2 regions of the Alishewanella sp. BS5-314 genome follow, and region 2 is predicted to be linked to the other one. Evidence: riboswitches for the same ligand, from Rfam matches in the RefSeq annotation. Region 2 holds a riboswitch; the other holds the start of a gene.
What was found. Region 2 has a riboswitch for cobalamin ahead of H1D31_RS07040 (ABC transporter ATP-binding protein). Riboswitches for the same ligand answer to the same signal wherever they lie in the genome.
Positions count from the first base shown of each region.

Region 1: linked by a shared signal. The riboswitch ahead of H1D31_RS11800 (TonB-dependent receptor domain-containing protein) and the one ahead of H1D31_RS07040 (ABC transporter ATP-binding protein) in region 2 are both predicted to bind cobalamin.

Region 1 covers NZ_JACEHJ010000002.1:1,581,980-1,597,911, reverse strand. Annotated here, with positions in the region: gene H1D31_RS11825 (flagellar motor protein MotB) at 1-576, shown strand, start outside; gene thiI (tRNA uracil 4-sulfurtransferase ThiI) at 677-2,134, shown strand; gene H1D31_RS11815 (ketopantoate reductase family protein) at 2,139-3,035, opposite strand; gene H1D31_RS11810 (VanZ family protein) at 2,996-3,358, opposite strand; gene H1D31_RS11805 (YajQ family cyclic di-GMP-binding protein) at 3,440-3,922, shown strand; cobalamin riboswitch at 3,997-4,200, shown strand; gene H1D31_RS11800 (TonB-dependent receptor domain-containing protein) at 4,235-6,010, shown strand; gene msrA (peptide-methionine (S)-S-oxide reductase MsrA) at 6,037-6,582, opposite strand; gene H1D31_RS11790 (NAD(P)/FAD-dependent oxidoreductase) at 6,671-7,639, shown strand; gene H1D31_RS11785 (SDR family NAD(P)-dependent oxidoreductase) at 7,632-8,342, shown strand; gene H1D31_RS11780 (efflux RND transporter permease subunit) at 8,444-11,602, opposite strand; gene H1D31_RS11775 (efflux RND transporter periplasmic adaptor subunit) at 11,605-12,621, opposite strand; gene H1D31_RS11770 (DUF2982 domain-containing protein) at 12,849-13,508, shown strand; gene H1D31_RS11765 (hypothetical protein) at 13,566-13,901, shown strand; gene H1D31_RS11760 (DUF342 domain-containing protein) at 14,113-15,768, shown strand; gene H1D31_RS11755 (YggN family protein) at 15,864-15,932, shown strand, end outside.
Region 2 covers NZ_JACEHJ010000002.1:536,964-552,895, forward strand. Annotated here, with positions in the region: gene H1D31_RS06990 (efflux RND transporter permease subunit) at 1-2,878, shown strand, start outside; gene H1D31_RS06995 (L-lactate permease) at 2,908-4,509, shown strand; gene H1D31_RS07000 (DUF2007 domain-containing protein) at 4,550-4,810, shown strand; gene H1D31_RS07005 (L-serine ammonia-lyase) at 4,836-6,215, opposite strand; gene H1D31_RS07010 (CoA pyrophosphatase) at 6,395-6,958, opposite strand; gene pabB (aminodeoxychorismate synthase component I) at 6,974-8,353, opposite strand; gene H1D31_RS07020 (fumarate hydratase) at 8,452-9,981, shown strand; gene H1D31_RS07025 (alpha/beta hydrolase family protein) at 10,033-12,051, shown strand; gene H1D31_RS07030 (ABC transporter substrate-binding protein) at 12,190-12,927, opposite strand; gene H1D31_RS07035 (NADPH-dependent FMN reductase) at 13,064-13,618, opposite strand; cobalamin riboswitch at 13,790-13,971, shown strand; gene H1D31_RS07040 (ABC transporter ATP-binding protein) at 14,075-14,869, shown strand; gene H1D31_RS07045 (FecCD family ABC transporter permease) at 14,866-15,858, shown strand; gene cobO (cob(I)yrinic acid a,c-diamide adenosyltransferase) at 15,871-15,932, shown strand, end outside.

The sequences.
Region 1 (15,932 bases), 1.0 Mb from region 2:
GAAGATCAGACTGGTGGCCAGTCTGCGTTAAATGCGGAAGAAACCGAAACCGCGGAAGCTATGGCTGAGGCTGCGCAGGAACAGATTAATGAAACGGTTAAGAAGATGGCGCAGGAGCTGGAGCAGCAGATTGTCGACGGAGCCATTGAACTGGAATCGCTGGGGCAGCAGATTATTATCCGTATTCGGGAAAATGGCTCTTTTCCGTCAGGCTCTTCCTTTCTACAACCCAGATTTAAACCCATTGTGCTGCAAATTGGCCGGATGCTGGTGGATATTCCGGGTGAAATTACTGTCAGTGGTCACACTGATGATTTCCAGGTCGCGGATGAGCTACATCTGAACAACTGGGATTTATCGGCAAAACGCGCGGTGTCGGTTGCCAGTGAGTTGCTGCGGGCGCCCGGCTTTGACCGTAATCGCTTAATCGTGGTAGGACATGCCGATACCAGGCCCCTGGTACCCAATAATAGCGAGCTAAACCGGCGCCGGAACCGGCGGGTAGAAATTGCGATTATGCAGGGTAAAGCCAAGGAGTCGGAGCCGGTCAGTTTACAACCGGTAAGCCCGCCTTAGGCTAACCTACAATCAGCTACGTAGCCAGCATGTGCCTTGTTCGCACTTTGCTGGCTTTTTCGCTATAATGCGCGCCTTTTTTTGCTACCGACAAGCCATCATGCTGGAATTTATTATCAAGCTGCACCCGGAAATCTCGATCAAAAGTAAGTCAGTGCGAAAACGGCAGACCATGCTGTTGGAGCGCAACCTGAGAACCATCCTGAAACAACTGGATGAGCAGGTAGAAGTGCTGAATAACTTTGACCACCTTACCGTGCGCAGCCAGCAGGCAACGGCGTCATTGCGCAGCCAGATGATTGAACGTTTGAGCTGTATTCCCGGTATCGTCAGTTTTTCCCAGATGCAAACCCGGCAGTTTACCGATCTGCACGATATTTTTCTGCAGGTGGCGGCGGTTTATGAAGCTCAGTTGCCGGGCAAGACATTCTGTGTCCGGGTCAGGCGGCAGGGGAGCCACAGTTTTAGCTCGCTGGAAGCCGAGCGTTATATCGGTGGCGGGCTGAACCAGCGGGTCGGCAGTGCCAGGGTACAACTGAAAAAGCCTGAGCTGACAATTAAGCTGGAAATTAAACAGGATCAGTTTTTACTGGTCAGCGAAAGCTTTGCTGGTATGGGCGGCTTCCCGCTACCGTCGCAATCTGATGTCTTGTCCTTGATTTCGGGCGGCTATGATTCAGCGGTGGCCAGCTATCTGATGATCCGCAAGGGGTTACGCACGCACTACCTGTTCTTCAATTTAGGTGGTGCCGCGCATGAAACTGGTGTGCGCGAAATGGCATTTTATCTGTGGCAAAAATACAGTTTGTCGCATCGGGTGAAATTTGTTAGTGTTGATTTTGCACCGGTAGTAACCGAAATTCTGGAGAAAGTGGAATCCGGCCTGATGGGCGTGGTGTTAAAACGGATGATGATGCGTGCCGCCAGTCAGGTAGCAGCAGATTTGGGTATCAAAGCGCTGGTGACCGGTGAGAGTATCGGTCAGGTTGCCAGCCAGACCATTGCCAACCTGGCGGTCATTGACCGGGTCACCGATACACTGATCCTGCGACCACTGATTTATCAGGATAAGCAAGAAATCATCGATCTGGCCAAGCAGATTGGTGCTGAGGAGTTAGCCCGTACCATGCCGGAATACTGTGGCGTGATTTCAAAAAGCCCGACTGTCAATGCTGTGCTGTCTGAGGTGGAGGCGACAGAAGCTGCCTTTGACAGTGCCATCCTGCAGCAGGTGGTCCGGGAGGCGAAAATTCTGGATATTCGCACCGTCGAGTATCAGGCTGAGCAACAGGCCCGTACCGTGGCGGTAGAAGAGGTCTTGCCCGCGGATGCGGTGGTGCTGGATATCCGAGCACCGGATGAAACTGAGGCTAAACCTTTGCAATTGCATAGCCACCAGGTACAACAGATCCCCTTTTTCCGTCTGGCATCGCAATTCCCGCAACTGGATCAGAGCAAACAATATTACTGTTATTGTGAGCGCGGCGTAATGAGCCGGCTACAGGCCTTACTGCTGCAGGAAATGGGTTATCAAAATGTGGCGGTGTACCGGCCCTGATAGCTCAGGCGGTATGACGAAGCGCCTGCCATAAGGCCAGGTTCTCTGGTACCGCCAAACCGTGACGGGCTGCGCGTGAGACAATATAGCCGGTGATAGCGGCGATTTCCGTTTGACGCCCGGCGTTGACATCTTGCTGCATCGATGAATAGTTGTGCGCAGTATTGGCGATCACCTGTTGTACTAACGCCAGTGTCGGCGCTGGCAACAGGCTGATACCTTCGGCCCCGGCTACCAGACAGACCTCATTCACAATAGCTGCCAATAAGGGTTGATAGTCTGCTGCGGCCAAAGCGCCGTTGCGACACTGATGAATTGCCGTCAGTGGATTGATCGCTGCATTGACAGCCAGTTTGCGCCACAAAGCCGGCCGGATATCGTCAGTCAATGTCACCGGTCCCAGCGCCGTATCCAGCATCGCCACCACGCTCGTCGTGGCTTGCTGTGCCTTAGCGTTTAAAGGCGCCAGTACGCTTTGCCCCAAACCACTATGTTGCACACCATCAGAGCTGCGCAAAGCCGCATGGCTGGTTGACAGAAACCACAATCCCTGGCCAGGAGCCAGCTGCTGTTGCAGCCACCCCAGATCCGGCATGCCGTTGTGGCTGACAATCAGCTGGGCATCGGCGGCAAGTACTGGCGCCAGTTGCCGCAAGCAGTTTTGCACGGCATAGGCTTTTACTGGGACTAGCAACAGCGTTAACGGTGCTTCGGCCGCGGGGAAATGCAGTGACCGTGGCTCTCCCTTTGCTGGTACAAAAATACAATCAAGGTTTGCTGCTTGCCGCAGCCAGAGATTGACCTGCCAGCCGGCTAGCTGCAACCGACTGGCAGCGAGCAAGCCGATGGCGCCACGGCCAACTATCTGACAGCGCGGCTGCGCGGACGGCAAAAGTGCCATAGCTTACGTCCAAGGTAAAATGCCAGGATGCCAGCGATATCTGCCAGCCAATCCCAGATATCGCCGTGGCGACGGGTGAAGTGCTCCTGCACGACTTCAATCAGCGCGCCATACAGTGCCAGCAAAAGAAACAATTTCCAGAATACCAGGCGAAAGCCTTTGAAAAACAGCCAACTTAGTACAACAAAAATCAGAAAGTGCGCCAGTTTATCCAGGTTAGCAATACCGGCACCGACGCGGTGACCACTGATTTCAGCCAGAAAACCTACAGTAGAAACAATTAACACCAGCACGCATAACAGACGATAAAAGGATTGGGGCACGTTACAACCTCCGCGAAAGTCGCTCGGATTGTAACAGTTTTCTGGTTATAATCGCCAGTAAACCGCATACAGGAGAATAAGATGCCGTCCTTTGATATTGTCTCAGAAGTCGATCAGCAGGAAGTGTTGAATGCTGTTGATAATGCCAATCGGGAATTACAAACCCGCTTTGACTTTCGCGGTGTCACCGCAGAATTTGCGTTAAAAGACAAAGTGGTGACCCTGACCGCTGATGCCGAGTTTCAGCTGCAGCAAATGGTGGAGATTTTTCTGACTAAGGCTGTGAAACGCGGTATTGATATCCGTTCATTCAAAGAGGGTAGTGTCACCTTCTCAGGTAAAACCTGTAGTAAGACCTTGAATCTGTTACAAGGTATTGAAACCGAGATGGCGAAAAAACTGGTTAAGCTGATTAAAGACAGCAAAGCCAAGGTACAGGCTTCGATCCAGGGCGAGCAGGTACGGGTGACCGGCAAAAAGCGCGACGACCTGCAGGAAGTCATTGCACTGGTGCGTGGCGCCGAGCTGGAGCAAGCGTTTCAGTTCACCAACTTTCGCGATTAAGGTTCAGCCATCCAGAAGTCTGTTGACATTCTGAGAGAAGGGCGTAAACTGCGACGGCTTTTATCTTCGGATAGAAGCCGTTTTTATTTTCAGGTGCCCCGGCAGATGCTGCCGAGGGTTAAACGGGAATCTGGTGTAACACCAGAGCTGCCCCCGCAACGGTAAGTGACTGTACCTGTTTCTGATGCCACTGTCGCAAGATGGGAAGGTGAAGCAGGTGGTGGCCCACAGCTGCCAGGTAACAAGCCCGGAGACCGGCCTGACAATCCGACCAACCTGATGCAATGTGCGGTGGGCACATTGGGAGATGCTATGTTGCAATTTCGTCTGGCAGCACCGCTGCTACTTACGCTTTGTTCAGCCACAACTATGGCTGAGTCTGTTGAACGCATTAATATTCACGCCAGCCGCACTGCCTTAGCAGAAGCCGATGTATTGGCCAGTATCTCAGTGCTGGAGCGTGAAGATATTCTGGCCCGGCAAGCTGCCGACTTACCGGCCCTATTAGCACAGTTGCCGGGCATTAACCTGTCGCGGGATGGTGGCCGTGGCCAAAGTACTGGTCTTTATCTGCGCGGCGGTAATACCGGTTACACCCTGGTGTTGATTGACGGCGTGCGCGCTGGCTCGGCCACCACCGGTGCCAAAGCCCTGAGTATGGTGCCGCTGGAATTAATTGAGCGGATTGAGGTGATCCGTGGACCCCGCGCGGCCTGGTATGGCGCCGATGCACTCGCTGGGGTGATCGTCATTAGTACCCGCCAGGGGCAGGGCGCTGAGCTGCAACTGAATGCCGGCAGTTACGGACAGGCCGCTGCCGATCTGGCGCTGGGCCAGCAATTTGGGGCGCTGCAGTTAAACAGCGCTTTCGGCTACAGCCGGGCCGACGGTTTTGACGTGCGGGATGGTCTGGATCCGGACCGGGATGGCTATCAACAGCGTTTTGCCAAATTTGCTGCTGCCCTGACCACGGTAGCGGGGGACTTTAATGCCCAGTTTGATATTAACTCCGGCACCTATCAGTATGATACCGCCTGGGGGAGTGAAGATCAGGGCGATGTATTGCATCGCAGCTATATTTTGGGTTGGCAGTATGCTGCCGACCAGCTGCAACAGCAGGCTCAGCTTAGCCGTAGCCTGGATGATGAGACCAGCTTTGGTCCAGACTCCCGCAGCCCCTTTGTCACCGAGCGCGAGGAGTTTAACTATCAGGCCAACCTGGCATTGAGCGAGGCGCTGAATTGGTTAGCGGGTGTTAACTGGTATAGCGAAGATGTACAGCGCTCGGGTGTCGGTTATCTGGAAAGCCGGCGCATCAATCAGGCGCTATTCAGTGGTGTGCATCTGAAGCAGGATAGCTGGTTACTAGAGGGCTCGGCCAGGCGCGATCTGACCGACCAATATGGCGCCAATAATACCTGGCAACTGGCGGCTGGTTATCGTTTTGCCGAACATTGGTTAGTACGGACCAGCCGTGGTGCGGCCTTTAAAGCGCCGACCTTTAATGATTTATACTATCCGGGCAGCGGCAATGCAGAGCTTGCGCCAGAGCGCAGTGTGGCGGATGAGATTGCGCTTAGCTATCAGGTTGCCAATGGTAGTTTTGAACTGGCCTGGTTCGAAACCCAGGTGCAGGATCTGATCCAGTTTGATATGACCAGTTTCCGGCCGGAAAATATCAGCCGGGCGCGTTTGTCCGGTGTCGAGTTCGCCGTGACCGCAGAGCTGGGCAGTTTGACCCAACAGCTGGCCTATACCTTGTTGAATACCAAAAATCAGTTAAGTGGTCAGCGTTTGGTGCGCCGGCCCAAACATACGTTACACTGGCGATTAGAGCAGCAATGGCAGGCGCTGAGCGCCTTTGTGACAGCGGATTATCAGAGTGATACCTATCAGGGCGATTTTGCCAGCCGCAGCGAGCTGGGCGGCTTTACGCTGTGGGGGCTGGGCCTGGCCTATCAGCTGCAACCTGCGCTGACGCTACGGGCCAAAGTGGATAACCTGCTGGATAAACAGTATCAAACCAGTGACGGTTACAATACCGCCGGTGTGAATCTGAATCTTAGCCTGCAATACCGCTTATTCTAAGCGATATGGTGCGCCAGAGGCCGTCGTTATGACGGCCTTTGTTTTAGCTGAGCTAAAAACTGCTGGCGAAACTTCTGCAGCTTCGGGGTGATGATCCAGTGGCAATAGCCTTGTTGCGGATTCTGGCGGTAATAGCCCTGATGATAGGCCTCTGCCGGATAAAAGGTACTGGCCGGACTGAGCTCGGTGACGATAGCGGCATCGAACAGACCGGCCTGATTGAGCTCGCTAATAAAGGCCTCCGCCTGTTGCTGTTGGCTGCCGCTGTGATAAAAAATGACTGAGCGGTATTGGCTGCCAATATCATTGCCCTGGCGGTTTAGCTGGGTCGGGTCATGCAGGGCAAAAAATACCTGACAGAGCTCGGCAAAGCTGATGCGCTCCCGGTCATAGCTAACCTGCACCACTTCTGCATGACCTGTCTGGCCACTGCAGACACTCTGATAATCCGGCGCTAACGTATGGCCGCCCATATAACCACTGAGCGCGCTGTGCACGCCATCAAGTTCATTCAGTGCTGCCTCCAGACACCAAAAGCAGCCGGCACCAAAGGTTGCCACTTCGTTTGCCATTTTTGATACTCCCTGCGCTGTGATTTGATCATCTACCTTAAGTTTAACGTAAGTAACACATTATTAGTTTAGATGGGATCAGTAAAAGATGACGATCGCTGTAGTCGGTGCCGGTATCGCCGGCCTGGCTTGTGCTAACCGGCTGCAACAACTGGGCAAGCCGGTTCAGCTATTTGATAAAGCCCGCGGGCCGGGTGGGCGTATGACCAGTAAACGCAGCGCTGAGGGTTATCTGGATTTAGGTGCGCAGTATTTTACCGCCCGGCATCCGTCTTTTATGGCACAGGTTCAACAATGGCAACAGCAAGGCGTGGTTGCGCCCTGGTTGGCAGCCATGTCGCAGTTTGTGGCGGGTAAACTGCTGCCATCTCCGGACGCTCAGCTGCGTTTTGTCGGTGTGCCGGCGATGCATAGCCCACTGCGACAGCTGGCGCAGGGGCTGGATATCCGCTATCAATGTCAACTGCAACGGATCTGGCAGCAAGATCATTATTGGTGGCTGCAGGATACAACAGGTCAGGACTATGGCCCTTTTAGCCAGGTCGTACTGACAGTACCACCTCAGCAAGCCGCAGCACTATTGCCAGCTGAGTTCAGCACACTGTTACCGCAACAGATACTGACCCCCTGTTGGGCGGTTGATTTGCAATTGACAAGGCCAAGCGGTAGCAATGTTGGCGGGATCTTTGTGAAAGACCCGCAACTGCCGTTGTCGTGGCTTTGCCGGCAAAATAGTAAACCCGGGCGTGCAGGCCCGGAGCATTGGCTATTGCATTTTACGGCCGCCTTTAGTCAGCAGCATCTGGAGCAGGCGGCCAGCTTCTGGCAGGAGCTGGCTGCCGAATTGCTGACTAAGGTTTTGGCACAGCCGGTCGAGGTTGCGGCTGCTATCTGCCATCGCTGGCGCTTTGCTCAGATTGCGGAGGTTGCACAGCCAGTACCGCCGGTTAGTCTTGCAGCTGGCCTTTGGCTGGCTGGTGACTGGTTGCGCGGCGGAAGGGTAGAAAATGCCTGGTTAAGTGGTACTGAGGTGGCGGAGCAGATACAAAATGACTGAACACTGGTTAATTATTGGCGCCAGCGGCGGTATTGCGCAGGGCCTGCTACAGAATTTATTGGCTGCCGGGCATCAGGTTTCGGCGATCAGCCGCCAGCCGTTAGCTGAGCCGATATCCGGTGTGAGCTGGTACCAACTACAGAGTGCAGAGCAGGGCGCAGCTGACGCGGTTTTGGCCAGGATTTTTCAGCTGCCCGTTACCGCCGTTGTGATATGCCAGGGCTGGTTGCATGGCGATGGGCATTTGCCGGAGAAAAGTCTGCAGCAAGTAAGCCGAGAGGCGCTGCAGCAGAGTATGGAGATTAATCTGTTTAGCCCGGTTTTCTATTTGCAGGCACTACAGCCCTGGCTACAGAAACAACCGGGGATCCGGGTAGCGGTACTCAGTGCTAAGGTCGGGAGTATCAGTGATAATCAGCTCGGTGGTTGGTACAGTTACCGGATGGCCAAGGCGGCGCTGAATATGCTGGTACGCTGCGCCAGTATTGAGCTTGGCCGTGTGAATAAAACTGCAGCGCTGTTTAGCCTGCATCCGGGCACCACCGACAGCGCTTTGTCAGCACCTTTTCAGCAGCGGCTGCCGGCAGGGCAGTTGCAAAGCGCAGCGGCAACGGCGGAACGTTTGCTAAGCGTGATCCGGCAAAGCCAGCTGACGGACTCCGGTTTGCTGCTGAATTGGGACGGGCAGCCGATCCCTTTTTAATGCTCTGATGCGGCACAATAAAAAACGGGAGCACCAGGCTCCCGTTTTTTATTGTTAATCTTAATCCACCTCCTATAGAGGTGGATTGTTACTTACGCCAGTTAGGACTTCGCAGGCGAGTTATCGCTATCGATAGCGCCCGGCACCACCTCATCAGCCGCATGTTCGTCCGGCGCAGCCGCTTCCAGACGTTCCAGCTCACGACTTAATGCTTTCGGTGAGCCAGTGTTACGGGCAATCGCAATATAGGTCACAGGCACTACGTAGAGCGTCAGCAGGGTCGCAAAGGCGACACCGCTTAAAATTACCATACCAATCACCATCCGGCTTTCTGAGCCCGGGCCTGTTGCCAGTACTAACGGCAAGCTACTCATCACGGTTGTAAAGGCAGTCATCACGATAGGGCGCAGCCGCTGCGCCGCAGCGCGCTTTACCGCCTCTTCAAAGGCGATCCCGGCATCACGCAGCTGGTTGGCGAACTCCACAATCAGGATGCCGTTCTTCGCCACTAAGCCTATCAGCATCACGAGTCCGATTTGACTGTAGATATTCAGTGTCATACCAGAGAAATACAGACCTGACAGGGCACCAACCAGACCAAGTGGCACGGTGATCATAATGACCAGCGGATGGATAAAGCTTTCAAACTGAGCCGCCAGTACCAGATAGGTGATAATCAATGCCAGTACAAATACCAGTGTTGTCGATTTACCACTTTCCTGGAACAGTAACGACTCGCCTTTGTAATCAATACCGACCGGCTCATCAATTTCGGTTCGGACAATCGTCTCCAGATACTCCAGTGCTTCCCCCAGACTGTAGCCGGGCGCCAGACCACCAGTGATAGTAATGGCACGCATCCGGTTATAGCGGTTCAGGCTTGAAGCCGTAGCTTCTTCACGCAAGGTCACCAGGTTATCCAGCGGAATTAACTCCCGGCTGCTGTCTGAGCGAATATAGACATTGCTGATTTTACCAGGGGCGCGGAAGTCATCATCCAGGCCCTCGATAATCACATCATATTCCCGGCCACGATCCAGGAAGGTGGTCACCCGACGGCCACCCAGCATCGCTTCCAGCGCCCGGCCAATGGCGCCGACCGAGACACCTAAATCACCGGCACGGTCGGTATCGATTTCTACCAATACCTGCGGTACCGTTTCTTTGTAATCGTGATCCAGCATCAATAAATTCGGATTCTCTGCTGCTCGGCGTAAAATAATATCGCGCCACTGTGCCAGTTCCTCATAGGTATTGCCCTGAATCACGAACTGCACCGGCCGGTTACCGCCGCCACCGCCGCCTAATCCACCACGCATAAAGGTGAAGGCCCTAACATCTGGCAGTTCGTTAATTTTTTGGCCAATTTCAGTCACTAGCTCCTGAGTCGGTCGTTTACCGTTATACCAATTCTCGGTACCCACTATGGCAATACCACCGCTGTTGCCCCAGCCTGGTACCCGGATCAGCATTCGCGTCAACTGACCGTCCTGGTAATAAGGGGTCAGGATATCTTCAATTAACCGCATATTGCGGCTATTGCTCTGATAGCTGGCGCCTTCAGCCGGACTCATCATTACAAAGAAGGTACCACGATCCTCTTGTGGGGCCAGTTCGCTTGGCAGCATTCGTACCAATTGATAGCTGGCCAGAAAACACAGCGCTACGACGATGAGTACCGGCCAACGGGTGTTGCAGACCACGGCTAACTGGCTCTTATAAGCGGCTTCCAGCTTAGCAAAAGCAGCGTGCAGCCAGGTACCCAGCTTGCTCTCGCGTTTGCGGTGACTCAGGATTTTTGAGCACAGCATAGGTGATAACGTCAGCGCCACCACACTGGAAAACGCCACCGCTGCTGCCACCGCCAGCGCAAATTCAGTGAATAGCTTACCCAACTGGCCCTGCATAAAGACCAGTGGCACAAAGACGGAAATCAGTACCAAGGTAGTGGCAACCACCGCAAAACCCACTTCACGGGCACCGCGATAGGCTGCCAACAATGGTGCTTCGCCCTGTTCAATCCGGCGGTAGATATTCTCCAATACCACGATAGAGTCATCTACCACCAGACCAATCGCCAGTACCATTGCCAGCAAGGTCAACAGGTTAATGGAGAAATCCAGAGCGAAGAGTACTGTTACCGCAGAGACCAGTGCCACCGGTACGGTAATAGCCGGAATAAAGGTGGCTCTGATATTGCCGAGGAACAGGAAAATCACCAAAATAACCATACACATGGCGATACCGAGGGTGTTATAAACTTCTTTAATCGACTGGGCAATAAAGACTGAAGAGTCATAGCCTGGCTCAATGGTCATGCCCGGCGGCAGATTAGCCTTGATGCGTTCCATTTCCGCCCGGGCGTTGCGTACCACTTCCAGCGTATTGGCTTTTGACTGTTTGATAATACCGATACCCAGGATATTCTTACCGTCACTGCGGAATTCACCTTCCTCATCTTCTGCCGTTAACATGACATCGGCAATTTCTGCCAGTCGTACCAGATAGTTATTAGCTCCGCGTTTAACGACGATGCGTTCAAAGTCCTGCTGGGTGCGGAAAGAGCGCACCACCCGAACCGTAAAATCGCGATCGATCGATTTAATATTACCGGCTGGCAGTTCGACGTTTTCGGCGCGAAGTACCGCCTCAACATCTTGTACTGTGACACCACGGGCAGCCATCGCGTCGCGATCTAACCAAATCCGCATCGCATAATCGCGGGCACCACCAAACTGCAGGCGAGCCACGCCATCGACTACCGAAAACCGCTCTGCAATATAGCGGTTGGCATAATCAGTCAGTTCCAGCGTGGTCATATTGTCGCTGTTAAGCAAAAACCAGGCGATGGTATCTTCGTCAGCATTGGCTTTAAAGACTTCTGGTGGGTCCGCTTGATCTGGCAGGTTATTCAGTGCGCGTGAAACCCGCTCGCGTACATCGTTAGCGGCTGCGTCGATGTCCCGCTCTACGTTAAACTCAATGGTAATGCTGGAGCGGCCATTGCGGCTGCTGGAGTTAATGCTTTTAATGCCTTCAACACCGCTGATCCGGTCTTCCAGCATTTGCGTTATTTTGCTCTCAACGATTTCGGCGGAGGCGCCCGGATAATTGGTATTGATACTAACAACAGGCGTATCGATATCCGGATATTCCCGCAGCGGCAGCATAGTGAAGCAAACAATGCCGAAAATCACCAGTAACAGGTTGATTACAGTAGCAAAAACCGGGCGTTTGACTGAGGTATCAGATAACCACATAGTTAGCCCTCAATTTTGCTGATAGTGACGCCGGTGCGGACCTTTTGCACCCCTTCGACAATAATTTCATCGCCCTCAGCTAAGCCTGATTCCACTTCTACCCAGCCAGGGATCCGCTGGCCAATTTGCACTTCCCGTTGTTGCACACGGTTTTCGGCATCGACAACAAACACATATTGCCGGTTCTGTTGCGGCACCAAAGCTTTTTCAGAGATTTGCAGCACCTGCCGGTTATCCAGTTGCAAACGGACATTGAGCAGCATACCTGGTCTTAACATCAGGTTATCGTTCGCAATCCGGCCATGAATAGTCACTGAGCGGGTCACCGGATCTAATCGGGTATCAATGGCGGTCACTTCACCTTCAAAAGGTAATTTGCCGTACGCAACGTTAGTTACAGTAAGCGGCATACCGACGGCCACATCGGCCAGATGCCGCTCAGCGATCCGAAATTCTACCCGTAACTGTTGAATATCATCCAGCGTAGTGATCACGGTGCCAGCATTAACGAAGGCGCCGCGGCTAATTTGACGCAAGCCGAGAAAACCACTGAATGGGGCGCGGATAGTCATGTCATTGAGCTGTTGTCTGGCAATATCCAGTTGTGCCAGGGTGCTGTTAACCCGGGTCTGTTGCTCATCCAGCAAGGATTGGGCGGTAGCCTGGGTGGTAGCCAGATTTTTTAAACGGTCAAGTTGCCGGCGCTGCTCGGTTAGTACAGCTTCCAGTTCGGCGACCCTGGCTTTTTGCTGCACGTTATTTAAACGTGCTATCACATCGCCGGCATTCACTTTCTGGCCTTCGCTAACATTGAGTTCGATTAAGAATTCGCTGCTTGGTGCAATTAGCTGTACCGAGTTATTGGCGATACCGGTACCTATGGCACTGACTTCCCGCATCATTTGCTGAGTGCTAACGGTGGCAGTTTTAACGGCAACAGCACCGCCAGGCCCACGGCTATTGCCATTGCTTTGTTGAGATTGCCAGTACAAAAAGCCAACAAAACACAATAAGGCCAATAAAATGAACCATATCAAGCGAGAGTGTAAAGGCGCCAAGGGAACTCCAATTTAATCAAAAAATAAACTCAGGGTATTGTATGGAAAGAATCGCCGTTCAGATTTCCTGTTATCGCACTCATCCTGCGGTCTGTCGTATCAGTCTAGCTGGTTCATGACGGTTAACCCAGAAGCGGTGAAATAACGTAAGATAATACAACAAGATTATGACAACGCGAGGTCGCAGTATGAAACAGGGGTTTGCTGGTTCTGCCAGTAGTGGCGGTGCCAGATTATTATTGAGTAGTTTGGCTGTATTACTGTTACTGCTGTTGTACACCCTGTTGTTCGCCAGCCAGTTTAGCTGGTGGTTGGGTATTGCTTATATGGCGTCTTTATTGGCAGCATTTCTGGGTTGGGCAAAATTGGCTGAGCCCAAATATAGTTTGGAACTTGATGAGTATGGCATCCGCTACTGTCACCGGGCAGGCAGTTGCCGTCTGGATTTTAGTGCCTTTGCTTATTGTGCGGTGCCGGAGCTGGATGGTAAGCCACTGGCTTTTATCGGCTTTAAGATCACAGATTTCGATGCGTTACTGCAGCAATTGCCGTTGCGGTTAGCGGTCAGAATGATGACAGAGCAGCGACCGCTGTATCTGGAAGCGATCCGGCAAAGCTGTGCCAGCGGCCAGTGTGCCACTGAGTTGTTAAAAGAAAAGGACTTTTTCAACAGTGGTAAACAGCGCTATGACGGTGTTCGAGCCGCCTTTGCGCAGCGTATGCAACGTCTGGCAGAGGCTTGCGGCTTTGAGTTTATGGTGCCGGTTAATGTATCGGCAGAGGTGGCCCAGCAATGGTGTCAGGCGATAAACAAGCAGCGGTTGGCCAGCTTACAAACAGGGAACTAGACACTGCTAAACTGCTGTATCATAATAACCTTAATCTAAACAACCGGCAGAGTAGTAATGAATAATTATGAAAAAGCTTTTCTGGTCAGTGGCCGGAATACCATCATTCATAAAAATAAAAAGCTGGACCTGGTGATTATTAACGATGATCAGGACCCGCCAATTTTGGTATCTCGACACGGCGTAAAAGTTTTTGAGGACGCAGTGCCATCTAGTCGCAGCGAAGCCAAGGAACGCTACCTGGAGTTGGTGGACGTATCGAGTGTCGATGTGTTCGGTGAGACTAAGACGTTGTTGTTTATTCAGGCGCTAAACAACAAAGAATATAAAATCGAGTATACTAAAAAGGGTACGGATATGTTTATCCGGGTTCACCAGGATAACTATATTTAACTACCCTTGGTGAGGTAGATAGCCAGAATAACGCGCTGACCAGCAGACAGCGCTTGCTTTTATGTAAAAAATTTGGTTCAGTAACGGCATCTTGTCTCAGGTAATGCTTTTTTCTTATAACGGATAGTGAAGTCCGGCCAGCACAGGGTGATAGCAGGAAGTAACTGACAAAAGCAATACCTGATAACTCCCTGAAGTAATGGGAATATTTATGGAATTTACTGAGCACGACCTCAATATAATAATCAAAGTGCCGGTTTCTGCTGCACCTCTGACTGCTGACGCCCTAAAACAAGCCATCATTGATGCCGGTTACGGCCGCTGCTTCCTAAACCAGAATAATCTGGCGAATCTCATCGCAGAATATCAGGAATACCAACAAAAAGTTAAAGCCATGACTTTGGCCGAAAACGCCAGGGTATTGACCTATCCGATTGCTGAGAAACGCCCTGCTCAGTTGGCATTTGAGATCGCCGAAGACAAGATGGCCGCCTATGCGATTATTACTGCTGCTTGGGGCGGTGCACCTATCTCCGCTAACGAGCTGGTGAAGGGCGCACAACAAGCCGGTATCGTCTTTGGTTTTCAAAAAGAAAATATTATCCGGTTGGTGCAACAAGCCAGCCGGGCCGAACCCGGTAGTCGTTTGAAGCTGGAAATTGCGACCGGCCGAGCCGTGGTCAATGGTATGAACTCGCGTTTTGAACCATTGATTCCGGATATGGTGCGGCGTCGTAATCAACCCTTGGTGGAGTCGGAGGCGAAAGCCGACTTACGTGACTTTGGCGCTATTCCTGCGGTTGCTGCGGGCCAGCCACTCATGCGCCGCTTTCCACCCACTTCTGGTGAGCCCGGTATCAATGTTGTTGGAGAAGCACTGCCGGCAGTGCCTGGCATCTTAATGGAGTGGCAATTAGGGCCTGGTGTCGGACTGAGTGCCGAAGATCCGGATCTGTTATTGGCAACTCAGGACGGTTTACCCCGAGCCATCGACAATGGTGCAACCGTTGACGAAGTTTTTACCGTCAAAAATGTTGATCTCACCACGGGGCATATTATTTTCAAAGGCTCAGTGGTTGTCACCGGTAATGTGATTTCTGGTATGAAAGTGGTCGCCGGTGGTAATGTCATTATTCAAGGTGTTATGGAAGGGGACTTAGTCGAAGCGGGTGGTGATATTAATATTGTCGGCTCCATTATCGGTCATCAACTTAATCCGCAGAGCGAGTCCCCTGAATACAGCACAGTGATCAGAGCGCAGGGCGATATTAATTGCAATATTGCGCAGTATTCTGCTTTTTTCTGCGGTGGCCAACTGATGGCGACCAAGTATCTGATGCATTGTTCGGTAGAGGCTGACACCGTGTTAGCGGGCAGTGGCGATAAAATTACCGGAAAAATTGTCGGTGGTCATTACCTGCTTGGTAAAACCTTGAGCTGCGGACAACTGGGATCTCCCTCCAGCGGTGTCGTGGTAATTAAAGTCAACCGTCATCTGACCCCATTATTGCAGCAACAAGAGTTAATGCGCAGTCAATTGAGCCAGGCCAGAGCGGTTTTAGATGAGCTAAAGCAGCGTATTGATAAGCAACGTAAATTACTGGCTGGCCAGACCGACGAGTTAATTCAGAAGCTGGAGCAGGAGTTTGCTGAGCAAAAAGAGCTGGCTAAAGCACTGATTGACGAGGTGCGGGCGTTGGAAGAGCAGCGGTTATTGTTGTTACCGGAGTTAAAGGTAAAAGCCATCCAGCAGTTATTCTCGGCAGTTGAAGTGCAATTTGGTAAAGAAATTATCCGTAGTCGCCGTGAGTACGGGCCTTCAGTTATTGAAATTCAGGATGGCCATCCGGCGATCAATCCACTGTAGTGCGACCAGGGGTAGCGTCTATGCGGTATTGAGTAATGCGCTCTGCTGGCTTTTTCTCTAAGCTATTCTCAGGTCTGGTTGGTAGGTGTCTGGTTGTGCGAGTTATCTGTTTTTTATTACTGCTAGTCAGTTCACCGCTGCTTGCCGACTGTAATATGGCCTTC
Region 2 (15,932 bases):
TGTTGAAATCACGTCCGGCTACAATATCAGCGAAGTCATGGAAGAGATTAAAACCCAGGTTAACTCCATTTCTACCTTGCCGGAGCAAACAGAACGGCCAGTGGTATATCGGGTGCGTTTTCAAAGTAATGTGATGTGGCTATCTCTTTATGGGGACGCCACTGAAGCAACATTAAAAGAACTGGCGAAAAGTATTCGCGATGAAATTAAAAAGCTGCCGGGCGTCAGTAAGGTTGATGTGGTAGCCGCGCGCAATTATGAAATCGCTATCGAAATCCCGGAACACCGGCTACGCGAGTATGGCCTGACCTTTGAACAGGTGGTCAGTGCGGTGCGTGGTAGTTCAGTCGACTTACCCGGCGGTGCTATCCGCTCGGAAAGTGGCAATATTTTGCTACGAACCAAGGGCCAGGCTTATTACGAAGATGATTTTGCCAGTATCCCGTTGGTGCGTAATGCTGATGGCACCCGTTTGCTGCTGGGCGATATTGCGACTGTCACCGATGGCTTTATTGAGCGGGCCCGGCTGGCGACCTTTAATGGTCAGAACAGTGTATCGATCCGAATTGATGCGGTGGGGGAAGACGATACCTTGCGTATTGCCGGTACGGTAAAAAATTATATTGAGAAAAAACGCCAGGAATTACCCGCATCGATTACGCTGGATTACTGGGGAGATTCCAGTTATTACCTGCAAGGTCGTCTAGATTTGATGACCAGTAACCTGTTGTATGGGGTTATACTGGTGCTGCTGGCGTTAACGCTATTTTTGGAGTTCCGGGTCGCATTCTGGGTCATGGTGGGTATTCCAATCTGCTTCCTCGGCGCCCTGGCATTGCTGCCACTGTCGTTCTTTGATGTCTCGATCAATATGATCAGTTTGTTCGGCTTTATCCTGGTGTTGGGGATAGTGGTCGATGATGCCATTATTATCGGCGAAAGCGCCTACACTGAAATTGAAAAGCGCGGTAAATCAACGGATGCGGTCATTGCCGGCGCGAAAAAAGTGGCGATGCCGGCAACCTTTGGTGTATTGACGACCATTGCTGCCTTTGTGCCGATGTTAATGGTCGGTGGCGCACAATCCGCGATCTGGGGTTCCATTGCCTGGGTAGTGGTACTCTGTCTGGCATTTTCTATTATTGAGTCCAAACTGATCCTGCCGGCGCATATTGCCAATATGAACACCAAACCTTGGGATCCAAACCGGGGCGGCGTCTATGCTTTAGGGCGCTTTGGCAGTAATTCGTTAAAGCGGGTACGCGGTGCCGTTTCGCGGGTACTGTTTAGCTTTATTGAAAACCGCTACCGGCCTTTTATCGAGAGATGTATTGAATTTCGCTACGTCACCATGGCGATATTTTTTGCCATGTTGATTGTGATGTTCGGTGTGATGTCAGCAGGTTTTGTGCGTTGGGTGTTTTTCCCGAATGTACCAAGCGACTTTATGCAAGCCAGCGTGCAAATGGAAGAAGGCGCTTCCAACGAGGCAACGGTACTGGCAATCCAGGAAATCGAAGCCGCGTTAATGCGCGTCGATCAGCAGCTACTGGCCTCGGGTGAGGACATGGTCGTCAAACACCGGCTAGTATTTTTAAACAGCGATACTGCCGGTCAGCTGGTCATTGAACTGGATAAAAGCGAAGGCCGCGAAATTGATGCCTTTGAGATCGCCCGGCTGTGGCGTGAGCAAATTCCAGAGATCCCGGGTTTAAAAACCTTCCGCATCAATAATTCGACCATGGGCAGCGGCGCGGATATCGCGCTGCAATTACGTGGCCGTGACTTGGCGCAGTTGCAAGCCGCAACAGAAGAGTTAAAGGCGGCGCTGGCGGGTTACGAGGGCGTATTTGATATTGAAGATAACCTGCGTGGGGGCAATGATGAAATTGTGCTGGCGTTAAAACCGGAAGCCGATCTGTTAGGTTTGACTCTGGCTGATTTGGCGCGGCAGGTCAGAAATGGTTTCTATGGTGCCGAAGCACAGCGCGTGCAACGCGGCGGTGAAGAAGTAAAAGTAATGGTGCGCTACCCGCGGGAAGAACGCCGTTCCTTGGGTGATTTGGAGAATATGCGGATCCGTACTGCCAATGGTGGTGAGGTGCCGTTTTCACAGGTGGCCAGCTATACCTTGCAACCAAGCTTTAGCGCCATTAACCGGGTCAATGGTGAACGGTCGGTGACCATTACCGCGGCGGCAGATAAGAGTCTGGTGGAGCCTGGCAAGGTGGTGTCTGAAGTGCGTCGCGGCATCCTGAAAGAACTGGAACAAAAATATCCCGGCGTCAGTGGCCAGTTGGATGGTGCCAGCCAGGATGAAATGGATGCCCAGCGAGATCTAATGAAGGCTGCTGTGTTTGCTATGTTCTGTATCTATGCCTTAATGGCGATCCCGCTGAAATCCTACTCCCAGCCGCTGATTATTATGAGCGTGATCCCCTTTGGCCTGATCGGGGCGGTGATTGGCCATATGCTGCTGGGCTTATCGATGAGCATTATGTCGGTGTTCGGCTTAGTGGCACTGGCCGGGGTGGTGGTAAACGACAGTCTGATTATGGTGGACTTTGTTAACCGCGCCCGGGCACAGGGTGTGGCGATTAAGCAAGCCGTAGTCGATGCAGGAACGCAGCGCTTTAGGGCCATTTTACTGACTTCATTAACTACCTTTGTTGGTCTGGCACCGATAGTACTGGAGCGCAGTTTACAAGCGCAAATCGTGATCCCGATGGCAGTGTCGCTGGCATTCGGTATTCTGTTTGCAACCGTAATTACCCTGGTCTTGATCCCGGCACTTTATGTTATGCTGGAAGATGTAAAAAGACTGTTCCGTGGTAAGAAAGCCATAGCGGCGACCTCCGAGCAGGGCTTCTCTAAATAACATCTGCAACTGGCATAAGCGGAGGTTGAGTGACCTTGCTGCAACTGCTGACAGCGGCGATGCCGCTGTTCAGCGTTTTTATCCTACTGGTTTTATTGCGCCTGCCGGCACGGCAGGCGATGCCATTGAGTTTACTGTTATCCGCGTTATTAGCCCTGCTGGTATGGCAGGTACCGTTATTACACTTAACGGCCGCCACCCTGGAAGGCCTGGTGATCGCTGCCACTATTCTGTGGATTATCTTCGGTGCTTTGGTGTTGTTAAAGGTGTTGCTGTTATCCGGCGCCATGGAGGTGATTAAACAAGGCTTTGCGCGGCTTTCTGCCGACAAAAGAGTCCAGCTGTTGATTATTGGTTGGCTCTTTGTTGGCTTTCTGGAAGGCGCGGCCGGTTTTGGTACCCCGGCGGCTATCGTGGCGCCCTTGTTAGTGGCGCTGGGCTTTAGTCCGCTCTCTGCCGTAGTGCTGGCACTGGTGGCGGATTCGGCGGCGGTGTCCTTTGGTGCTGTCGGTACTCCGGTATTGGTGGGGCTGGCACAAGGCGTACCTGGGATCAGCGCATCAGAGCTGCAGCAAACGGCACTGCTGGCAATCAGTATCGATATCTTTGTCGCCAGTTTTTTACCTCTGCTGATGGTGCTGCTATACAGCCGTTATTTTAGCACTCAGGCTAACTGGCGTTACGGCCTGGCTGCCACGCCCTTTGCGTTATTCGCTGGCTTTGCCTTTACCTTACCGGCCTGGCTGGTGACCTGGTTGCTTGGTCCGGAGTTTCCCTCTGTCCTGGGTGCGTTATTGGGGCTGGCGCTAACCGCGACGGCTGCAAGTCGGGGCTGGTTAGTGCCAAAACCTGTGACAGCCGACAACAGTCTGCCTGCTGCAGAAAACACGCCTGAGAATACAGCGCACAGCAGCCAGATACCGCTTTGGCAAGCCTGGTTGCCCTATGCGCTGGTGGCCACATTATTGGTGTTAACCCGGGTGCCGGCGCTGCCCTTTAGAGCGATGCTGCAGGGGCTAAATTGGCAATGGCAGCAGATCTTAGGCTCTGAACTCAGTGTTACGGTGGCGCCGCTGTATTTACCGGGTACGGTATTCCTGCTGACGGCCTTGCTGGCACTGTGGCTGTTTAAGGCTAAGTTCAGTATGCTGCAGCAGGCGTTAACCCAGAGTAGTAAGATGCTGTTACCGTCCTGTATTGCGCTCGGTGCGGCGGTGCCGATGGTGCGGATTTTCTTGCATTCTGATGTTAACAGCGCCGGTTTACCGGCGATGCCGCTGGCGCTGGCTGAACTGGCGGCGGCCCACCTGGCAGACTATTGGCTGGGTTTTGCTGCCATTGTTGGTGCCTTAGGCTCTTTTATTGCTGGCTCTGCCACCTTCTCTAATCTGATGTTTGGCAGCTTTCAGCAGCAGATGGCACTGCAGGCGGAATTGCCGCAGTCTCTGGTGCTGGCGCTGCAAATGCTTGGCGCCAACGCCGGCAATATGATTTGTGTGGTCAATGTGGTAGCAGCGGCCAGCGTAGTGAATTTACATGGTCGCGAGGGAGAGATTATCCGTTATACGCTGTGGCCGATGCTATTTTATTGCAGCGGGGCGGCACTGGTGGCGTACTGGTTTTTCAGCTAAGCTGTCAAGGGTGTCTTAACGCCCTAAAACAGGGACATTTATGAAAATTATCTTTCGTGCCAACGATATATTGGAAGCCCATATTATCGCCGGGATGCTTAATAGCGAGGGGATTGACACCTACGTCGGTGGTCATTATTTGCAGGGTGCGGTAGGGGATTTGGCCGCGCTGGGTTTTGCTAATGTGTTTGTCGCCGACGAGCAGGCGGAGCAGGCTGAACAATTATTGCAGGATTATCAGCAAGCGGAACTGGTTGATTTTCCGCTTACTGATGAAGATGGCCTGGCACCGGCCGGCTAGCCGGCACAAATAGCACCACAGCGCTTTAACACTCGATAATATTTACCGCCAGACCACCGCGTGAGGTTTCTTTGTACTTGGTCTGCATATCCTTACCGGTATCCCACATGGTTTTGATCACCTTATCCAGCGATACCTTGTGATCGCCACTGCCACGTAGCGCCAGTCGCGAAGCGTTAATGGCTTTAATTGACCCCATCGCATTGCGTTCAATACAGGGCACCTGCACTAAACCGCCAACCGGATCACAGGTTAAGCCCAGATTATGCTCCATGCCGATCTCAGCCGCGTTCTCAACATGCTGCGGGCTGCCACCTAGAATTTCGGTTAGTGCCGCTGCGGCCATTGAGCAGGCTACGCCAACTTCACCCTGACAACCGACTTCGGCGCCGGATATCGAGGCATTTTTCTTATACAAAATACCAATGGCGGCCGCGGTTAACAGATAGCGACTGGCGATTTCCGGGCTGACCGGCTGAATAAATTTGTCGTAGTACATTAACACCGCCGGAATAATACCGGCAGCACCGTTAGTCGGTGCAGTAACGACCCGACCACCGGCGGCGTTTTCCTCGTTTACCGCCAGCGCAAACAGATTGACCCAGTCCATTACCTGCAGTGGATCGGCACTTTTCTCTGCCATCAGCTTTTTATGTAAGGCGGGGGCGCGGCGTTTCACTTTTAAGCCACCGGGTAAAATACCCTCGGTGCGAATACCGCGTTCAATACAGGCGCGCATGGTCAGCCAGATATTATTCAGCTCACTTTCAATTTGCGCACTGCTACGCAGCACTCTTTCGTTTTCATGCATCAAGCCCGAAATCGACAGGCCATGCTCTTTACACAGTGCTAATAACTCTGCGCCTGACTCAAATGGGTAGGGTGGTGGGTTAGCCGCGACGAACTGACTGGCTGCTTCTTTTTCTTTGGCAAAATCTTCGGCTTTCACGATAAAACCGCCACCAATGGAAAAGTAGACTTCGCTTAGCAGCACATTTTTCTCGCTGTCATAAGCAATCAGCTCCATGCCATTGGAGTGCTCTTTCAGCGTTTTACGGCGGTGGAACACAATGGCGCCGTCGCGTGGGAAATTCACCGCGTGTTGCTGTGCCAGTTGTAACTTTTGGCTGTCATGCACCTGGCGCAGAATACCTTCTACTGCATCCGGGTCGACGCTTTCCGGCAAGTAGCCAGACAACCCCAGGATCACCGCCTTGCCAGTGCCATGGCCAATACCGGTTTGGCCCAGCGAGCCGAATAATTCCACTTTTACGCTATCACAACGGCTTAACAGTTGCTGTTGTTGCAGCTGCTCAGTAAATTTCTTTGCTGCACGCATTGGGCCCACCGTATGGGAGCTGGAGGGGCCAATGCCGATGCTAAACATATCAAATGCACTAATGATCATAAATACGACTTATTATAGTTAGAGTAGGGAGCCTGATAGTCGGTATTCTAACTGATGGATGCCATGGCTGTCAGGGCGCCAGAGGTCTGTTCAGTATCTGCAACAGCTCTATTCAGTGTCTTTTTTCGCGCGAGAGTGCAGTTTTCTTTACAAAATTCGCATATTGCAGGCTGCGCTCAGCGGATCTGGGTTAATAATTGCTGAATAATGCCGGCTGTGGCGCCCCAAATCAGCTTGTCCTGATAAGGTATTACGGTCAGGTGTTGCTGTTTACCGCGCCACCAGACTGGCCATCCCTGCTGACTGGCAGGGTTCAGAAAAAAGCTAAGCGGCACTTCAAAGATTTCACTGACTTCCTGCTTATTCAAACGATAGGCCTGACCTGGCGTTACCAGGGCAACCACCGGACTGATATGAAAGCCGGTTAATGTTTGCAGTGGCTGTAACTCACCCAGTACCCGGATAGTTGTTGCTGGCAAGCCTATCTCTTCTTCGGCTTCGCGGCAGGCCGCCTGAATAGCCGTCTCACCTGTTTCCAGCATGCCACCGGGGAAGCTGATTTGCCCCGGATGATGGGCCAGTGTCAGAGCGCGGCGTGTCAACAGCAGGTGTAGCTCGTCTGCGTAGTGCAGCAGCGGTACCAACACAGCGCTGCGCCTTAGCTCTGCAACTAGCGGCTGTGGCGTGGTTGCAGGCAATGGTCTGAGTAGATAGCGGTTCAAAAATTGTTCGGCTTGCACCTGCTGTTTATTCCTTTAAGCTCGCTGTATCGCAGTTAATACCGGCAGAATTTTTGCCACCTTATCCAGCGTTTCCTGATATTCGCTGTCAGCTTTCGAATCCGCCACCAGACCACCACCGGCCCAGCAATGGATCTGCCCCTGTTCGCAAACCAGGGTGCGGATCGCGATATTGGTATCCATACGGCCGGTACTGCTGATATAGCCGATAGCGCCGCAATAGACGCTGCGCCGGTGGGGTTCCAGCTGTTCAATTAATTGCATGGCACTGATTTTCGGGGCGCCGGTAATAGAGCCGCCGGGAAAAGCCGCCCGCAGCAAATCACAGGCGCTATTCGGCGCTGCCAGAGTGCCGGTAACGGTACTGACCAGATGATGTACGGCCGGAAAGCTCTCAATGGCAAACAAGGCCGGCACCTCGACCGACCCCGGCTGACATACTTTACCCAGATCGTTGCGCAGCAAATCGACAATCATCACATTTTCAGCGCGATCTTTTGGCGAGGTTTGCAGATTTTCAGCTTCTATCTGGTCGGTTTGCGCACAGAAACCACGCGGCCGGGTACCTTTAATTGGCTTGGTTTCAATCTGACCATCCTGCAGCAGCAAAAAGCGTTCCGGCGAGATACTGAGCACCGCAGCGGCTGGCAAGCGGATAAAGGCCGAAAAGGGCGCTGCATTTTTTTGCCGTAGCTTCAGATACGCCTGCCATTCGTCGCCCTGATAAGCGGCGCTAAAACGTTGTGCCAGATTAATCTGATAACAGTTACCGCTACTTAGCTCTTGCTGTACCCGGGCGAATTTATGCTGATACTCAGCCTGGGTCATATTGGCTTGCCAGTCACTTTGCAAACTAAAGGGGCGGCTTAGCGGCGGTTGCGTGCTTAATCTTTGCTGCAATTTATGCCAGTGTTGTTCCGCATCCTGCCGGTAATCGGTGTACCAGAGCTGCTTTTGTTGTTGATCATAAATCAGCGCCCATTGATACAGACCCAGCGCCATATCCGGTAGCTGCAAATCAGCTTGCGCCTGTTCCGGCAGGCGTTCCAGATAGCGGCCCAGATCATAACCAAAATAACCAAGGGCGCCGCCGACAAAGGGCAGCTCACTGTGACAGGGCGTCGCAAAGTAACGCTTTAGCGCACAGTCTAATACCTTGAACGGATCGGTTGTGTAATGATGGCTGCCGTGCTCGTCGGTCAGGATGGTGTTACCGTGCTGGCTATGCAGGGTTGCCACCGGCTGTGCCACCATAATCTGGTAACGGCTATTCGGGTGACTGGCATCCGCGGAATCGAGCAACATTGACCAGGGCTCGCTGGCAAAATGAGCAAAAATCTCCAGCAGAGAAAATTCGGGTTCAGATTTGGCGTCGTATATCAGATACTGCTGCATGATTTGGACTAGCCGCTGTTGGGGATGCGCGCTATCATACCAGCACCCACACTAATAGTTAAATGTCTCGCCGCTTGGGCGACAGAGGAAGGGCAAGCATGACGGTTATTCGCCAACAAGATTTTATTGAAAGCATCGAAGATGCGCTGCAGTACATCTCCTATTATCACCCGCTGGATTTTATTCAGGCACTGGAAGTGGCTTATCACAAAGAGCAAAACCAGGCCGCGAAAGATGCCATTGCACAAATTCTGATTAATTCGCGGATGTCAGCCGAAGGCCATCGTCCGATCTGTCAGGATACCGGCATTGTTACCTGCTTCGTTAAGATTGGCATGGATGTGAAATGGGATAAAACAGACCTGACGGTGCAGCAAATGGTGGATGAAGGCACCCGCCGTGCTTATATGAATCCGGATAACCCGCTGCGGGCCTCTATTGTTGCCGATCCGGCCGGTTTACGTAAAAACACCAAGGATAATACGCCAGCGGTAGTGCATATCGATCTGGTGCCTGGTCATCATGTCGAAGTGATGATCGCCGCTAAAGGCGGTGGTTCAGAAAATAAAACCAAGATGGCAATGCTGAATCCGTCCGATTCTATTGTCGATTGGGTGCTGGAAACCCTGCCCAAAATGGGTGCTGGCTGGTGTCCGCCAGGCATGCTTGGCATCGGTATTGGCGGTACGGCGGAAAAAGCCGCGGTGCTGGCGAAAGAATCGCTGATGGAGCCGGTGGATATTCAGGAGTTGCTGGCCAGAGGGCCGCAAAACGCGGAAGAAAAACTGCGGTTAGAGTTGTATGAAAAAGTGAACAAACTGGGCATTGGCGCCCAGGGCTTGGGTGGCTTAACCACGGTCGTAGATGTCAAAATCAAATCAGTACCCACCCATGCGGCCTCATTGCCGGTGGTGATGATCCCGAACTGTGCCGCCACCCGCCATGTGCATTTCCATTTAGATGGTTCTGGCCCGGCCGATATTACGCCGCCGAAACTGGAAGACTGGCCGCAGGTGACCTGGGAGCTTGGTAGCAATGTGCGCCGGGTCAATCTGGATACCGTGACGCCAGAGGATGTACAAAGCTGGCAAGCCGGTGAAACTGTGCTGTTAAGCGGTAAGATGTTAACCGGCCGTGATGCGGCACACAAACGCATTGCCGATATGCTGAATAAAGGCGAAGGTTTACCACAAGGTGTGGATCTGAAAAATAAATTTATCTATTACGTTGGCCCGGTTGATGCCGTACGTGATGAAGTAGTAGGCCCGGCCGGCCCGACAACCGCGACCCGGATGGATAAGTTTACCGATATGATGTTGTCGCAAACTGGTCTGCTGGGCATGATTGGTAAATCCGAGCGCGGTGATCAAACGGTTGAGAGTATCAAACAGCATAAAGCTGTTTATCTGATGGCCGTGGGCGGCGCCGCTTATCTGGTGTCGAAAGCCATTAAGAAAGCCCGGGTCGTGGCCTTTGCCGATCTGGGTATGGAAGCGATCTATGAGTTTGAAGTCGAAGATATGCCGGTAACTGTAGCAGTGGACAGCAACGGTAATAACGTGCATAAGCAGGGGCCGGCAATTTGGAAAGCCAATATTGCTGAGCTGGATGCCAAACTGAAAGCCTGATTCTAACAAGGCCGCAGCGATGACTGCGGCTTTTTACTAACTGGGGGAACCATGAAACATCAGAGTTTAGTGGCGTTAGCACTCTTTAGTGCTGGTGCGCTGGCCAAAGGACCACTGACGGTCGAACATCTGAATCAACATAATAAAGTTGGTAATCTGGCTTTGTCGCCGGATGGCCGTTCGCTGGTTTATAGCCAGACTAACGGCGGTTTTGCGCCGGCTGATACCAGCCATGATCTCTATTTAATGCAACTGGGTGAAAATCGGCAAGTTCGCCGTTTAACCGAAAACAGCAGCCGCGAAACAGCGGTGCAGTGGCACCCGGATGGCAAGAGTATTTTCTTTTTAGCTAATCGCACTGGCAGCACCCAGCTGTGGCAACTGTCGCTGGAAGGCGGTGAAGCCCGGCAGGTGACCCGGCTACCCTTACCAATTAACGGCTTTAAACTGGCCAGCGATGGCAAAACCCTGGCGCTGAGTTTAACAGTGAAACCCGGTTGTCAGACGCTGCAATGTACGCTGGATGCCAAAGCCAAAGAAGCGGAGCGCAAAGATACTGCGCTGGCCTATGACCAGTTGATGGTACGGCACTGGGATCACTGGCTGGATCAGTATCGTGAACATCTGCACGTGGCGGTGCTCGGCGATGCCCCTGTTACTGATGCGAAAAACCTGATGGCCGACTGGAATACCAATATCGCCGGTATCAGCGAAGTGGCCTTTACGCCGGATAATCAGCAACTGGTGTTCAGTGCCAAGATCCCGGCGGTTGATCAGGCCTGGCACACTAACTTTGATTTGTTTCAGGTGTCGATTAATGGTGGTGAGAAGGTCAATCTGACGGCCGACAATCCGGCCTGGGATGCCAAACCCAAGTTCTCCAATGATGGCCGTTTTCTGGCCTATCTGGCGATGCAAAAGCCGGGCGCTGAGGCAGATCGTTTTGGCCTGATGTTGCTGGATTTGATTACCGGCGAGCGCAAAGAAGTGGCGCCGAACTGGGATCGCTCGATTTCTGATTTCTATTTTGGCCGTGATAACAGAACCATCTATGTCACCACTCAGGATGTCGGGCAGTACAGCATCTACGCCATTAACACCAGTTTTGGCGATGTGATTAAACTGTATGGTGATGGCTATGCCGGTAATCTGCAAGTTGCGGCGGATAAGCTGGTATTTACCAATCACCGGCTGAATATGCCAGCCGAAATTTTCCAGACCAATGCGGATGGTTCACAGCCACAGCAGTTAACTCAGGTTAATGCCAAATGGGCTGAAGGCATTCAGTTTGGTGACTTTGAGCAGTTTAGCTTTAAAGGCGCGGAAGATGCGACCGTCTATGGTTATCTGGTTAAACCCTGGAACTTTGAGCCAAACAAAAAATACCCGATGGCCTTTTTAGTGCATGGCGGCCCACAGGGTAGCTTTGGCAATATGTTTAACGAGCGTTGGAATGCCCAGCTTTATGCCGCCAAAGGCTATGCGGTGGTGATGGTCGATTTCCATGGCTCTACCGGCTATGGTCAGGCCTTTACCGACTCGATCAGCCGTGATTGGGGTGGTAAGCCGCTGGTTGATCTGCAAAAAGGCTTTGCGCATGTGGTGCAGGCCTATCCGTGGATCGATGGCAACCGTGCCTGTGCGCTGGGCGCCTCTTATGGCGGCTTTATGATGAACTGGATCGCCGGTAACTGGCCGGATGGCTTTAAGTGTCTGGTCAATCATGCCGGTTTATATGATATGCCAAGTTTCTACGGCAGCACCGAAGAGCTTTGGTTTCCGGAGTTTGATTTAGGTGGCACGGCCTGGAACCCGGAGTCAGACTATCAGAAATTTAACCCGGCGGCGCATGCCGATAAATGGCAAACGCCGATGCTGGTGATCCATGGCCTGAAAGACTATCGGGTACCTTATGCGCAGGGCTTAGGCGCCTTTACTAACCTGCAGCGCAAGGGCATTGAATCGCGCCTGGTGATCTTCCCGGATGAAAACCACTGGATCTTAAAGCCGGATAACCGGGTGCGCTGGTATAACGAAGTGTTCCAGTGGCTGGAAAAATATACCCGTTAGAATGCTAGGTCGTTGTGAAAAACCCCGCGCTGTTTGGCGGGGTTTTTTATTTGCCAAAGCGTGATACGAAATGACGTAACAGGGAGTTAGGGCGTGTTGACGTTTGCTGCAAAAACAAGCAGCAAACGTCAACACGCCCTAGTACTCGGCAAAAGGCTTTTCATTGCGCGAAAGCTGGCGTCGCGGTGCCGGTACGCCGTATTTTAACCGCAGACGCTCGGCAAAACCTTCACGCTCCAGCTGAAACAACATCTGCGTTAGCCTCGGGATCAGCTCCTGATGTTGTCGGTGTAGAAAATGATAATCCGGCAGGCTTTGTAGAATTTGCTCACTGATCGGGAATGTGCTAGTGGCATTGAGTTTGTATGCCGGAAACAGTACGCCATCGACTTTGCCAGTCAAAAACATTTGTTTGGCGGCATCCAGACTACCGCTGCCAATCACCTGACGCGAGGCGGGTAACTTCCGCAGTAACTCTTCGACAATTAAGGTGCCGCGAACATAGGCCAGGCTTTGGACTTGTGACAGCTGACAACCGGCACAGCGTTGCTGGTTAACATAGAGGTAAACATGGGTATCAAACAGCACATAAGGCACTGGCCACAGATTCTTATACTGTTGGTTAATATGCAGCACGCGCGCCAGCTCACCGGCCAGATTACCTTTATCGGATTCGATTAAACTGCGACCCAGCGGCACCTCGATAAACCGGGCTTCGACACCAAGCCGTTGATAAGCTTCTGTTAGCAGGCTTTGGCTATAGCGGGAAGCCGGTGAGCCCAGCGCCTGGCGAAACTCCAGCACAGACTCAGCCGGCGCGGTGGCATAAACCGGCAGCATAACACTCAAAGCTAATAACAATCCCAGAATCCGCATCAGCTATTTATAAATCCTTTTATCACCCAACACTCACCTGGCACTCACCCAACATAGCTATAGCTGACGCCTTGCAGGCAAAGACCAGGCATTGCGCCCTTAAACACGCGATATTATAACACTATTTTCGCTTACGTCAGCCAACAGGCAGGCTTAATTGTTTCTGCCAAAGGGACAATGCTTGCAGCAATTGCCGGATATTGTCCTGGATCTTTTGGTCCAGCAAGTTACCCTCGTGGTCAAAGGCGCCGCTAAAGGCATTAGCAAAGACTTCCGGCTTATTCAGGGGGTGTAAGTCCAGATAAACACAGACCTGGCGTAAATGGTATTGTGAGCGCGAGCTGCCCATACCACCGGCAGAGCCGAGGATCGCCACCGGTTTGCCGCGTAACAAGTGGTTATCCGGCTCCCGTGAGGCCCAATCCAGCGCATTTTTCAACGCTGGCGCCAGTGAGTAATTGTACTCCGGACAGGCCAGTAGCAGGGCATCCGCCTCGGCAAACTCTTGCAGCAGGGTGCTTACGGCCGCGGGTTTCTCTGCCAGATCGGCATTATAGAAAGGCACATCCAGCAAATCGGCAATATGGATCTTCATACCGGTGGGGGCGTTTGCCTGGGCAAAACGCAATAAACCGCGGTTAGTCGAGCGGGCGCGTAAACTACCACAGATCGCAAGCACCTTAATTGTCATAACTTATCCTCATCATAGCTAAATACCCTTAACAGCTTAGCTGAATTTAGGGTGTGTTGACGTTTGCTGCTTAGATTTTGTTCGCTAGCGCGGACTCTTCAGGCCGAAAACATCACTACGCCCATGGATTTTTACTGCAGTTCGACTCTCTGGCAGTTGGCGGTCTTAGCTGCTAGAATGCCGCAGTCTGGTGAGCAACGTGCTTGAAAAGGGAATCAGGTGGAATACCTGAACTGTACCCGCAACTGTGAAACGCGCTGCAGCTAATACCACTGTGTCAGTATTGATAACGGGAAGGTGGCTGTGGGTTATCGCGTTAAGTCAGGAGACCTGCCAGAACACGAATTATGCCTTTGATACGCCCGTGCGGGAATACACGGTAGCGCCTTTGCCCGGCCTGCAGCTTGCACTGCCGGTTGTCCTTGGTTGCTGCCCATTAACTAACTGGACAATCGCGTGAGCGCCATTTATTCATTACAGCAAATTAGTCTGAGCTATCCGCAGCAGCGCCAGCGCACTCAGGTGCTGCAGGATATTAGCTTGGAGCTGGCACCCGGTGAGCTGGTGGGAATTATTGGCCCGAATGGTGCCGGCAAAAGCTCGTTGCTGTCGCTGTTAAGTGGTTGTCCGGCGCCGGACAGTGGCAAGCTGTTGTTTGCCGGTAAATCTCTGGCCAGCATCCCACTACGGCAATTAGCCAGGCAGCTGGCATTCTTACCGCAGCATAATCCACCTTTAACCGGTTTGAGCTGTTATCAGGTGGCTGCACTTGGGCTCTTGCCGCACAAAAGTTGGTTTGAACCGGATAACGATTATGACCGGCAACAAGTGTTGCTGGCGCTCAGGCAAACCGGTTTGCTGGAGAAACAACAGCAGCCGGTCGAGAGCCTGTCGGGTGGTGAATGGCAACGCCTGACGTTGGCCCGGGCGCTGGTGCAACAAGCCAGTGTGCTATTGCTGGATGAGCCGACTAACCATCTGGATGTGAAACATCAGCATCAGTTGTTACAACTGCTATTGCAGCTGAAAAAAACCGTCATTTGCGCTATCCATGATCTGGATCTCGCTGCGCGCTATTGTCACAAATTATTGCTGTTGGACCAGGGCAAGGTGCGTGCCTTTGGCCGTCCGGATCAGGTGTTGCAACCGGCATTACTGAGCGAGGTATTTGAGTTACCGGTAGCAGTCAGTCAGCATCCGCAATATGGTTGGTGGCAGGTACAGTTTATCAGCCCGCAGGTCGCATTATGAGCCGCTGGACCCGTTATTACCCGTTGGCGTTATCTGCGCTCGCACTGGTGTTGCTGGTAAGTGTCGTGATGAGCCTGTTGCTTGGCAGTGTTTCGTTTCCGTTGTCGACGCTGGCGGCGGCAATGCAGTTCAACGGGACTGAGCCGCTGGCCGAAACCATTATCTGGCAATTGCGGTTGCCACGGGTACTGACTGCCTTACTGGTTGGGGCTGGCTTAGCGGTCAGCGGCGCTGTGTTACAAAATGCCAGCCGTAATCCACTGGCCGATCCTTATTTATTTGGTTTGATGGCCGGTGCAGCACTGGGCGCGACTATTGTCAGCATCGTGTTGCCAGAGCAGCAACTGAGTATGGCGCTGGGTGCCTTTGTCGGGGCTATGCTGGCGATTGTGCTGGTGCTGGCGGTAGCCATGCGTCAGCAACGACAACGTATTGAGATCACGCTGTTAGCCGGGGTGGCGGTATCCTTTATGCTCAGCGCCATCAGCAGCTTTATTTTGTATTTTGCCGAGCCCTTTGCCGCCAATCGGGTGATCTTCTGGTTAATGGGCAGTTTAAGCCGCAGCAGCTGGCAAAGCTTAATGTTAATTGGCCCTCCGGTCGTCTTGCTGCTGCTGCTGGCGCTGGCACTGCGACGGCAACTGGATGCACTGTTATTATCAGACAGTAGCGCCCGCAGCCTCGGCATCCGGCCCGAGCGTCTGCGCCTGGTGTTGCTGATTGCCACGGCGCTGGTCAGTGCGGTGATTGTGTCACAATGCGGCGGTATCGCCTTTGTCGGTCTGTTGGTGCCACATATGGTGCGTTATTTGTTTGGTGTCACCGCTGTGCCCTTGCTGCTGGGATCGGCCTTATTGGGCGCGGTCTTTATGTTATGGGTCGATAATCTATCGCGGACCTTGTTGGCACAGCAGGAAATCCCGCTAGGGGTCATTACCTCAGTGCTGGGAAGTCTCTTTTTCTTATTGTTGCTACGGCGACGGGTGTAATGGGGAGTACAGATGTCAGAGCAGCTTAAACAACAGCAGCATCAGGCCAGACAGCAACGGCTAAAAGCTCAGGT